Regions from separate parts of the Sinorhizobium sp. BJ1 genome, predicted to be linked through region 1. Evidence: predicted binding sites of a transcription regulator. Region 1 holds the regulator's gene; the other holds the start of a gene.
What was found. The regulator LexA, encoded in region 1, represses DNA repair genes until DNA is damaged. The targets are predictions, from matches to a motif close to TGTTCNNNNTGTGTTCNG.

Region 1 (5,887 bases):
GCTTATCGAGATGGGCGACAACGGTCGGAACACGGCGATAGTAGCGGTAGATGCCGCTCGCTGGATGTTTCACAACGTAACGTGAAAAATCATCCGACCTCATCGGATGCCGGTTCTCCACTGCCTTTGTAGGCCTAAAAGTACCCAAAAAGTACCCAGAATGGAAAAATCTAATCGTACTCCACGGGGCTTCACGCGTACGCATGTCACGGTAAGTCTTTGAAGATGCAATTAAAAAGGCCTGCACTATGAGGTGCAGGCCTTTTCTGAAACTGGCTCCCCGGGCCGGATTCGAACCGGCGACCTATCGATTAACAGTCGAGTGCTCTACCGCTGAGCTACCAGGGATCATCTGCGCCGCAGAAGTGAGGCTGCTAATACAAATGCTTTGTCGATTTGCCAAGCGGTTTTTCAAAAAAAATCTACGGTGCCGGTTGCGGGCCTGTGGAGAAAGCACCAACTGTTGGGAAGTTGGATGAAAGAGGCGTGATGACGAACGGCGGCAAGAAGAGGTACTTCGGCATCGATCCGCAAACGCGTCAAATCGTGCTCGGCAAGTGGCGGATCCCGTTGCCCGACTCGCCTGTATTGCGGATTTTGATCGGCTCGCTACTTGTTGTTTGCGGTCTGCTCGGCTTTCTGCCGGTCCTCGGCTTCTGGATGGTTCCGCTCGGCTTGCTCGTCCTGTCCCACGACATTCCTGCAGTGCGCCGTGCCCGCCGCAAGCTCGCCGTCTGGTGGGCCCGTCGACGGGGAACGCAGAATTCATCGGGGAAGTAGGCCACGCTCCGCAGCGACGCCGATTGAAACGCCATAAATCGCAGGCACCAACGGTGCCGCCTTGCAGGCTGTTCAAAGCTATTTGCGAATGTCCTTTTTAGACCTCTCCCTCTTGCGCTCCACATGGATTCGTTTTAAACGCCCGCCATCGCTCGATTTTCCGAGCACGAGAGGCCTCGTGGCGGAGTGGTGACGCAGAGGACTGCAAATCCTTGTACCCCGGTTCAATTCCGGGCGAGGCCTCCAAACAATTCCTTAAATATCACCGCTCAGCGCGATCGGTTTGAATCGCGCCGAAGGCCGGACATTCGAAAACGCCGGGTCGGCCTATCGCCCGCACCGGTCTCTACGCCTTCTCGACGTTCTCCGCCATGGCGTTCGCGTTCGCGCGCGAATTGCCGGCTTCCTTGATGATCTTTCGAGCCTGTTCTTCGGTGAGCTAGGGCTGTTCCGCAGCAACGCGGCGACGATCGCGCCCCGGGGATTTCCTGACCTCTGCCATGTGCTTCCTCCGACTTTCGCCGAATGACGGCGCCGAAGGAGGTAAGTCCCGTCTGTTGTGGCAGTGGGAACGACCGGGGGCTTGCCGGACGTGAGCGGTTCCAGGCAAAAGATAGTTCGGTGGTGGCCCTAATATTTGCGCCCGAGGCAGACGAACACTTAACAAGTCGCCAAGACTGCCCAAGCCGCTCAGTGATAGCGCCGCATCAGGCCGACGAGTTTGCCCTGAATCTTTACCCGGTCGGGACCGAATATCCGGGTTTCGTAAGCCGGATTCGCGGCCTCGAGTGCGATCGATGCGCCCTTGCGGCGGAATCGCTTCAAGGTTGCTTCCTCGTCGTCGATCAGCGCCACGACAATGTCTCCCGGGCTGGCGGTGCTCGTGTTTCGGATAATCACCGTATCCCCATCGAGGATGCCCGCCTCGATCATCGAATCGCCCTTGATTTCGAGCGCGTAGTGCTCGCCATTGCCGATCATCTCGACCGGTACGGAAATTTCGTGGGTGTTGTTCTGAATGGCCGAAATCGGCACGCCCGCGGCGATCCGCCCCATGACGGGCACCGTCATGGACGCGCTGTCGACCGGCGTCGGCGCAGGCTTCGGCGCGAGCGGGGGCTTGCCCAGGCTGCCCTCGATGACGCTCGGCGAGAAGCCGCGTCGCGGCTGAGAGGGAGCCGAATAGGCCTCGGGCAGTTTGATGACCTCGAGCGCACGGGCCCGATTGGGAAGCCGACGAATGAAACCGCGCTCCTCGAGCGCCGTGATCAACCGGTGGATGCCCGACTTCGACGCGAGATCGAGCGCATCTTTCATCTCGTCGAAGGACGGCGGGACCCCGGATTCCTTCATCCGTTCGTGAATGAACAGAAGCAATTCCTGTTGCTTGCGGGTCAGCATGCGCGTCACTCCAGATTCGCGAAACAAATCAAGAACAGAAACTATCCGTTCCATATGTGTTCCGCAAGCACTTAATATTCCGTGAACTTTAGCCGGGCGTCGAGGCGCGTCGCGGCAACCGGGAGCATTGCCGGACCGGAGTGACAAAGTGTTGGCGAGAGGCGCTTTCGGCGCAGCGTCGCACCTCGGGCGAACGTCCTCTTCGTCCGGGGGGACCTGCGCGTCGGCCTGACGAGCACTTCCTAGTAGGCGAGACGCAACCCGCCGGGGCTAAGAACGTCGAAATCAGGTTCAGGATAGGGGCCGTACCATTGGGTGTAGGTTGTGTTGCCCGTTGCACCCGTCGAAGCGCATCCTGAAAGTGTGAGAAGCGTGATTGCAGTGACGGCGATCAGAGATTTGAGGGGCATGATGTTCTCCACTTCCGGGAGTTGCCGATATGCAATGATGCCAGTAGCTAAGTCTCTCTCAAATCACGCTCTTTGGCAAGCGAGGGCCGATGCCAGAAGTCCGTTTCGGTCCGTGTAAACGCCGTGCCACCAACCTCCAGGGGTCCGGCCGGCGTTCCTTTACTTTCGGGACAGGCGATCGCGGCAGGTGAGGCGCGAATGCAGTTTCTGGTGGTGTTCCGGCGAGGGAAATCCTGGTGGAGTCGAAGGGAGTCGAACCCTCGACCTCCGCAGTGCGATTGCGGCGCTCTCCCAACTGAGCTACGACCCCAGCAAACCAAAGTATATAGGCGGATTTCACCGCCTTCGCCAGTCCATCCTTGTGCCGGGACGACCGCATGTTTTCCTAAAGTTGGGGTCGAGAAGGGTACGCGCCGCGGCGCCCGCTTCTTCACGGGGTGAGGATTTGCTCGAGTGTCGCGGCATCCTCGAGAAAGGCGGCCGGGTCGTCATTGGCGACGAATTCCAGCATCGCAAATCGCCGCCCGATCCAGCGAGACCGCGGAAGGGCGGAGAGGATCGTGCGCCAGTAGTCGGCCGCCGACGCCAAGGGAAAGCGGTTACGCTCCCGGTCCCAGGCGAAGACGTGGACATGGGACACATGCTGACCGACCCGCGCGACCTCGGCGAGCGCCTCCTCGACCGCGAGCCCGGGCCGCGGCTGCCAATAGAGATAGACATTGTCGTGGGCGATCGCCTCGATCAGGCGGCATGCCGAATCGGTCGTGTCCGTCAGGGATTGCGGATGATATTCCAACGACACGGTCACCTCGTGCCGCGCGGCCTCGGCGCCCATGTCGCGGATCGCATCTGCCGCAGCGCGTCTCTCAGCGGCGTTGTAGTCCTTGGAATCGCGCCGGCGCGTGCCGGGCCAAATGCGGATATTCGAGGCTCCGAGCGCGGTCGCACTTTCAACTGCGCGCACGAATTCGGAAAGGTCGTCGGTCGGTGGCGCGACGTAGGAGCCGTAGGATGTCGTCAGTCCAGCCCTTTTGCTGAGGCGCCCGACAATCCGGGCTATGGATGTCTTCCCGGGAGGAACATGAGCATCCCCCGCCCATTCGGCTGCGGCAATCCGGGCTTCTCTGGCCAGCTCGACAATTCTGTCCGGGGGCAAGCTACGGAAGGTGACGGTGCAGAGGCCGGCTTCGAAATTGCTCATGCCATGCGCTCCAAGTCGCTCTTGTGGATCTCGAATAGCAGCGGCCGATCCTCAAGAAAACGCTCGATTTCATCGACAGCCATTTCGCCGAGACGTGTCCTTTCGAGGCCGACGGCGCCGGCGATGTGCGGGGTCAGGAAAACGTTCGGCAGATCATAAAGAGGCGACGCATCTTCCGGCACCTCGGGATCTGTGACGTCGATGACGGCGTTGATCGCGCCCGTCTTCAACCTGTCGATGAGCGCGGTTTGATCGACGAGCGCCCCCCGCGCCGTGTTGATCAGGGTTGCCCCGTCCATCATCAAGGACAGCCGCCGTGCGTCGATCATGTGCCTCGTCTCGGGCAGCGCCGGCGCATGCAGCGAGACGATGTCCGAGTTCGCCATCAACGTATCGAGTTCAACTTTTTCCCCACCGAGGCCGGAAGCGCATTCCTGCCCGACCAGCGGATCGTAGAGCAGCACCCGATAATCGAAGGGGCGAAGGAGGTCGATCACCCGTCTTCCGATCCGCGAGGCGCCCACTATGCCGATCGTGCGGCGATAGTTTCCAATCGCCTGTCCCTGCAGGATCAGGGTCCGCTGGCGTCCTCTGTCGGCGGCATAGAGATCGCGGAAGCGAAAGACCTGCTTGCCCGCAAAAATGATTGCCGCGAGCGTGAACTCTGCGACAGGCACGGCATTGGCCACGGCCGCATGGCTCACGGTTATTCCCGCATCAAACACAGTCGTGTCGATCAGGCCCTTGACCGTTCCTGCCGCATGGACAACGAGGCGAAGGCGGGGCGCCGACCGAAGAACGGCCGCATCGAAGCGTGGAGCGCCCCAGCCGGTTACCAGGATTTCCGCTTCGGCGAGCAACCGCTTCGACCGGCTGTCGCCGAACACAGTCATCGGTTGCGGATCGAGTATGCGCGCAAGACCGTCGACCCGCGCGAGAAGTTCCGGCGTCAGGACGTGTTCCGTCCTTTCGGGCTGCATCGCAAAAGCCAGCGCCGGGCGGGTCATGGCTTGCGCCCCGGCGCCTGCATGGCACTGACGGTCACGCCTTGCTCCGCGATGGCGCGCAACGCGGCGATGTCCGGGGCGGCGGGCGGAACGTCCCAGTCGCTCGTTACGGCCGAGATGTCGCGAACCGCCAGGACGGCACAGCGAAGAATCGTTTTGCCAGCGGGAATCGTAGCCCGCAGTTGCGGTATCAACGTCTTTGCGGCGATGAGGTTGGTATTTGGTGGCGCCTTCTGCGCCAGACCTTGGCGCGCGACCATCGAGCCGAGGTCGCGAATTCCGCTGAAATCCTCTTCCCCGATGGCATAGGCCTCGCCTGTCGACGCGGAAAGCGTGTCGGCCTCGAAGTCTCGTCTGGCGATGGCAAAGCCGCCTTCGGCTGTTTCAAGCGGCCTCGGAGTCGTGATCCGGTGCACTCGCACATGCCAGGGTGAGGCCGGCAGCAGCCATGTCTCAACGACAACATCCGGCCAGGGCAACCACCTGGAAAAGAGCACATTGCCATCAAGCCGCGCCTCTTCGTTGGTCTCGCGCACGCGGTAATGAATGCCGTCGTCACTGAAAGCCAGCATGGAATCGAAGGCCCCGCCGGCAAAGGCCCGTTCGTCGCTCTCGACGCTGAAGCCGTAGCGCGTCGAATAAGCGAATTTCGCATATTTTTCCGAGCCGAAGCGCATCTGCCGGTTCTCCTGGCCGGAGGAAAGCGCCACGACGTCACCCTTGCAAGGCATCATCACCATGCCCGGATGACGGAGCGCAACCGTTTCGGAGGGCGGTGAAGGAGGCGTTTCCGTGAAAGTCCAGAACGGATGGTCATTGTCCACTGCGAGCGGCAGGAAGGCCTTGAACGCCCAATAGGGCGAGCCCGCCGAATTGTAGTTTTCCGACATCAAGAGGTTCGGATAGCTGTAACCGATCGACAGCACGCCGTCCCTGTGCGTCATCGGCTTGTCGGCCCACCATCTGAGGTGGCGAACACAAAGCCCCTTGATCTCGCCCCAAGGCAGCGCCTCGAGATCGGCGAAGGCCAGCGCCGACCAGAAACCGGCGCAGGCGAAGCGATAGGTGAGGCTGCGGCCAAAGGGGAC
Region 2 (5,887 bases), on a different contig from region 1:
GCTTGCGGTCGGCCTTCATGTCGATCCGGCCGATCAGCCGGTCGCCTTCGAGAAGGGGAAAGACATAGTAGCCGTATTCGCGCTTCGCCTCCGGGACGAAGACCTCGATGCGGTAGAAGAAGCCGAACAGCCGTTCTGTCCGGTTCCGGTCGCGTAGCAAGGGATCGAAGGGGCTCAACACGCGAATGCGCGAAGGCGGATCTGGAAGATCGCCGAGATTGTCCGGAAAGCCCGCGAAGGCATAGGACGGCCGCGGCTTGCCGCCATTGGCGGCCTCGATGACGATCTCGCAAAGTTCGTCGCGATGATCGGCAACCCAGGTCTTCGCCTCCTCGGGCGAGACGAGATCCCAGAAGGCGGCGATCTCCCCATGCGTTGCAAAGCCGAGGCGTTCGAGTGCGCTCCGGCAGGCCCAGTCGATAAATTCGGGATGGCTCACATCGCCTTCGTAGTGATGCGCCGGAATGACCCGTTCGGTGAGGTCATAGACCTTCTGAAAATTGACGCGACGGGCGATCGCGAGCCTGCCCTGCCGCCAGAGCACCTCCAGGGCGGTCTTCGACGGATGCCAGTTCCACCAGCCGCCGGATTGGTGATGATCCTCTTTCAGGTCGCGCGCCATGACCGCCCCGCCGCTGGCGATCCGCTCGTAGGTTTCGTCGCAGCCCGCGTCGAACCCCTCACCGCGCCATTTGCGCCAGCGCTCGCGGAGCGTTTCGCTCTCCCATTTGAAGCGATGTTTCCAATAGACGAAGAAGGCGCTCGGAATGATCGAAGCATCGTGCGTCCAGTGCTCGAAGAGTTCGCCGTCCTCCTCGAGGAGCTCGTTCAGATGTTCGCGTCGATAGGTCTGGTTACGCGAAAACAGGATCTGATGATGGGCGCGCTCCACGGTTGCGATGCTGTCGACCTGGACGAAACCGATGTCCTGGATCAACCGCAGGAGACCCTCCTTGCCGAGCGCGCGATGCGGCGCTGTAGAGAGACCCTGCTTGGCGAGAAAGATGCGCCGGGCATCGCGGTTGGAGAGGCGAATCATCATGCAAGAGAGAGTAGGCTTTTATTCCCAATTTTCAAATACACCCCGCGAAGCGAAGCGCATTGCCCTTGCAGATCGAGTTGCCTATAGAGCCACCCACGACAACTCACGAGGAACTGGGATTGGACATCCGCTTTACCGATTGCACGGTTCGGTTCGGCGAACGGGTTGCGCTCCACCCCCTGACGCTTGCCCTCGACGAACGGCGGATCGGCATCATCGGCCTCAACGGCTCCGGCAAGACGACCTTCGCGCGACTGATCAACGGGCTCGTCAAGCCGACGACGGGCCGTGTCTCGGTCAACGGACTCGACACGGTGAAGGACGATAGGGCGGTGCTTGCCGAAGCCGGCTTCATCTTCCAGAATCCGCAGCACCAGTTGATCATGCCTATCGTTTCCGACGACATTGCGTTCGGGCTCAAGAATCGCGGGCTGCCGGCTCACGAAATTTCGTCGCGCACGGAAGCGGTGCTGTCCCGTTTCGGCGTCAGCCATCTGGCGCGGCGGCGGGTGCACGAGCTTTCCGGCGGGGAAACGCAGCTCGTCGCCATGGCGAGCGTCGTCGTCACCGGACCGAGAATCCTGATCCTCGACGAGCCGACCAACCAGCTCGACCTGCGCAACCGCCGCATGGTTTCAGAAACCATCGATGCGCTCGATGAGGACACGATCGTCATCACCCACGACCTCGGGCTGGTCGAAGGGGTGGAGCGGCTCCTGCTCTTTCATGAGGGTCGTCTCGTCGCCGACGGGAGTCCGGACGATACCATCCGCTACTATCACGAGGTGGCCGGATGCTGACGAGCCTTTATGTGGAAGGACGGAGCTGGTTCCACCGGGTGCCGGTGCGCCTGAAGCTCACTGCGCTCCTCGTCCTCAGCGTGGCGCTCTTCACCACGAATTCGCCGCTTCTGCTGCTGCCGGCCTTTCTCGGCTGCGGTGCGCTCTATCTTTCCCTCGGCATGACGGCGCACGAAGCGTTTTCGCGCGTCGGCTTCGTCCTGTTCACTATCCTCGTGCTCGCCGCGGTCAATCTCTTCCTTGTTCCGGTCCCCCAGGTGGTCGCTCTCATCCTGCGGTTGACGGCCCTCGTACTCCTTGCCGCCGCCGTCACGGCGACGACGACGATCGGCGCCTTCATGGACGAGATCACCATCCTTCTGAAGCCCCTGGAGCGCCTTGGCCTGTTGCGGGCGGCCGATGTCAGTTTGGCGCTCGGCCTCGTCCTGCGCTTCGTTCCGGATATCTTCGCCCGGTATCAGGCGATCAGCGAGGCGCACCGCGCGCGAGGACTGCCAATCCGCCCGTTGACGATCATCGGGCCGCTGATCATCCTGACGCTGAAAGATGCGGATACGATCGCCGCGGCCATTGACGCCCGCGGATTTCGCCGCCAATAAATTCGCGCTTTCTAATAAAGGGTAGGACCACATGAACACCAGAGACCTCGTCCTCATTGCGCTCTTCGCCGCAATCGTTGTCGTGCTCGGCCTCATTCCGCCGATCACGCTCGGCTTCATCCCCGTTCCGATCACGGCGCAATCGATGGGCGTCATGCTCGCCGGCTGCATCATCGGCGCAAGACGCGGCGCGCTATCGTTCCTGCTGTTCATCCTCCTGGTCGCCATCGGCCTGCCGGTGCTGTCGGGCGGCCGCGGTGGGCTCGCCGTCTTCGCCGGCCCCTCGGGCGGCTTCATCCTCGGCTGGGCGGTCGCCGCTTACGTCACCGGCCTGATCGCCGAGCGCTTCGTACAGCCGGGAAATTCGGAAGGGCGCCAGTTCGTCGGTTTCTTCCTCGCCTCGGTGATCGGCGGCATCGTCGTCCTCTACGCGATCGGCGTTCCGTGGCTCTCCGCGGTTACCGGCACGCCGCTGATGACCGCCGCGACCGGTTCGCTCGTGTTCATTCCGGGCGATCTCCTCAAGGCGGCGATCGCGACGCTCGCCGCCCGCGCCGTCTACGCCGGCTACCCGCTGCTGCCGGCCCGCGCCTGACGCGATGCCGCTTGCGAGCGCCATAATGCTGCATGCGGGCGAGCGCCCGCACGCCCCGGCCTTCCGCATGGAGGGCCGGGTTTTCACATTCGGCGAGCTTGCTGCCGCGGCAGGCCACATTCTCTATGCGATCGAACAATCGGCCTTGCACGCAACCGGGCACAGCGTGCTTTCCGGCCGCGTGCGGCTGATTGCCCTCGAAACCGGCAATCACCCGCTCTTTGCCGCGGCCTTCATCGCCGCGGCGTCGGGCGGCAATTGTGCCGCGCTCATCGATCCGCACCAGCCGGCATCGACGCGCCGGCGGATGACGGAAAAACTGCGGCCGGAGATCGTCATCCGCGCGGACGGCGATCTTCTGCAACTGGACGTGCCCTCCGCCGGGCAAACGCATGCACTAGAGGCCTTCGACGGTTCGTCACCGATTCGCGTCGGCGACCGGGCGGAACCTTTTCTCGTAGTCTTCACCTCCGGCACCACCGGCGAGCCGAAGGCGATCATCCGCGACCGAAGATCCTGGCGCCTCAGCCTCGAAACTGGTCGGAATTTCTTCGGCATTGGACCGGAAACGACGACCTACGCGCCCGGACCTCTGGCACACGGACTGGCACTTTACGCGCTTGTCGAGAGCCTTGCGGCGGGGGCCGAATTCATCGGCGCACGTCATTTCCAGCCGCGCCAGGCGCTCGAAGTTATTGGCGGCGCCGATGCAAAACGCCTGGTGCTGGTGCCGACAATGCTGCGGCGGCTTTGCGAACAGGCCGAAGGCGCTGCATTGACCTCCGTCGAAAAGATCACCGTCGCCGGCGCCAAGCTCACGCCGGCGGACCGGAGCGCTGCCGCCAGCACCTTCCCGACGGCTGAAGTGACCGAATATTACGGCGCATCGGAACTTGGCTTCATCACCGTCGCCGGCGCAGACGATCGTCACGCGGCGACCGCGGTGGGCAAGGCATTCCCTGGCGTCCGGCTGGCCGTCCTCGACGATCACGGCAATAGCTTGTCGCCGGGGGAAACCGGGACGATCTTCGTCGAAAGCGCGCTGATATCGGACGGCTACATCCCTGGCTGCGACGGCGTCGGCTTTCGCCGCCAGGGACGGCTCGCAACCGTCGGCGACCTCGGTTTTCTCGATGAGGACGGCACCCTGCATCTGATCGGCCGCGCCGGCGGCATGGTGCTTTCCGGCGGCAACAATATCTATCCCTCCGAAGTCGAGGCCGCGATCATGAGCGCCGCCGGGGTAAGCGCGGTGCTGGTCTTCGGTCTCGATCATCCGGATCTCGGCAGCGAGCTTGCAGCAGTCATCCAGCCGAACGTTGGTACGTTCGAACGTGAGGCGCTCGAGCGTCATCTTGCTGCCGCCCTGCCGCGCTACAAACACCCGCGCAAGATCTGGTTCTGCCGGGAGATGCCGATGACCGCCTCCGGCAAGATTGCGGCCGGTCAACTGCGGCAATGGATCGCGGAGGGAAACGGTGTCCTTGAACGGCTCTTCTGATCCCGCTCGCACCCCGGTCGTCATCGCGGCGCTGCGCACCCCGATCGGCCGCGTCAACGGCAGCCTTGCGACGATCGAGCCGGCAACCCTTGCCGCCTTGCTGCTCGACAGGATCGTCACGGACACCGGTATCGACCGGAACGAGATCGACGACGTGCTTCTCGGCAACGCCGCAAACAGCGCCGGCAATCTCGCTCGTCTTGCTGCTCTCGAAGCCGGCCTGCCGGTTTCCATTCCCGGCGTGACCGTCGACCGCCAGTGCGGCTTCGGGCTCGAAGCGATCGTCCTTGCAGCACGGCAGATCCAGGCCGGCGCCGGGCGGTACTTTCTCGCCGGCGGCACCGAAAGCGCCAGCCGTGCGCATATCCGGCTTCGCCCGCCACTGGCGCGTGGCGAGGAACTCCAACCGGTGAAGCGCGCGCGCATGGCTCCCGATCTCATCGGTGATCCCGATATGGGCGTCGCCGCGGAGAACGTCGCCACCGCCTGCGGCATCTCGCGCCAGCGCCAGGACCAGTTTGCCCTCGAAAGTCATCGCCGTGCCGTGGCGGCCGAGACTGCGGGCCGCTTCGCGCGCGAGATCGTCCCGGTTCCGACACCGGCCGGCCTCATCGCCAGCGACGAGTGCCCCCGCGTCAACGCCTCGGCCGAGACGCTTGCCCGGCTGAAGCCGGTCTTCGTCAAGGACGGCACCGTCACCGCCGGTAACTCCTGCCCGATCAATGACGGCGCGGCAATCGTGCTGGTGACATCGCTCGCCGAAGCGCGTCGGCTTGGCGCGCCCTTTGCTCTCGAATTCGTCGATGCGGCGACGGCGGGAGTCGATCCCAACCTGCTCGGCCTCGGTCCGATCCCGGCAATGGCGAGGCTTCGTGCCCGCAATCCGGCGCTCGACGTCGCCGATATCGAATTCATCGAGTTCAACGAGGCCTTCGCCTCACAGGTCCTCGGCAGTCTCCACCAGCTCGATATCCCATCGGAACGCGTCAATCGCGATGGCGGTGCGATTGCGCTCGGCCATCCCTACGGGGCTTCCGGCGCGATTCTCGTCGTCAGGCTGTTTTCGCAAATGCTCACCGCCGCAACGGATAGCGAGGGTCTGGTGATGATGGGGGTCGGAGGCGGCATGGGCGTCGTCGCCCATTTCCGCACGCTCAAGCTCGGTCACGCCGTGTAGCCGGCGAGCCAGTCGCGCGTCGCGGCCGGCAACGGCACCGGCTGATGGCGAGCACGCTCGACGGCGACCCAGACGATCTCGACCTCCGCCGCGAGGTGGCCGACGGCCTCGACGCGCACGGCAAAGCTCACCGAGCTGCCGCCGATCTTCGCGACGGATACAATGAAACGGGC

Region 2: CO676_RS05395 (energy-coupling factor ABC transporter ATP-binding protein) is a predicted target of LexA. The motif match lies at 1,140-1,157, and genes of this name have one in related genera.

What each region holds. Positions count from the first base shown of each region.
Region 1 covers NZ_NWTH01000005.1:452,797-458,683, reverse strand. The annotation lists gene CO676_RS36000 (DUF6538 domain-containing protein) at 1-103, opposite strand, end outside; tRNA gene CO676_RS10650 (tRNA-Asn) at 274-348, opposite strand; gene CO676_RS10645 (hypothetical protein) at 490-780, shown strand; tRNA gene CO676_RS10640 (tRNA-Cys) at 953-1,026, shown strand; gene lexA (transcriptional repressor LexA) at 1,471-2,181, opposite strand; gene CO676_RS35190 (hypothetical protein) at 2,424-2,591, opposite strand; tRNA gene CO676_RS10620 (tRNA-Ala) at 2,826-2,901, opposite strand; gene CO676_RS10615 (TIM barrel protein) at 3,022-3,792, opposite strand; gene CO676_RS10610 (hydroxyacid dehydrogenase) at 3,789-4,799, opposite strand; gene CO676_RS10605 (DUF2264 domain-containing protein) at 4,796-5,887, opposite strand, start outside.
Region 2 covers NZ_NWTH01000003.1:409,511-415,397, forward strand. The annotation lists gene CO676_RS05390 (winged helix-turn-helix domain-containing protein) at 1-1,042, opposite strand, end outside; gene CO676_RS05395 (energy-coupling factor ABC transporter ATP-binding protein) at 1,162-1,842, shown strand; gene CO676_RS05400 (energy-coupling factor transporter transmembrane protein EcfT) at 1,836-2,441, shown strand; gene CO676_RS05405 (biotin transporter BioY) at 2,473-3,036, shown strand; gene CO676_RS05410 (class I adenylate-forming enzyme family protein) at 3,041-4,537, shown strand; gene CO676_RS05415 (thiolase family protein) at 4,521-5,714, shown strand; gene CO676_RS05420 (thioesterase family protein) at 5,702-5,887, opposite strand, start outside.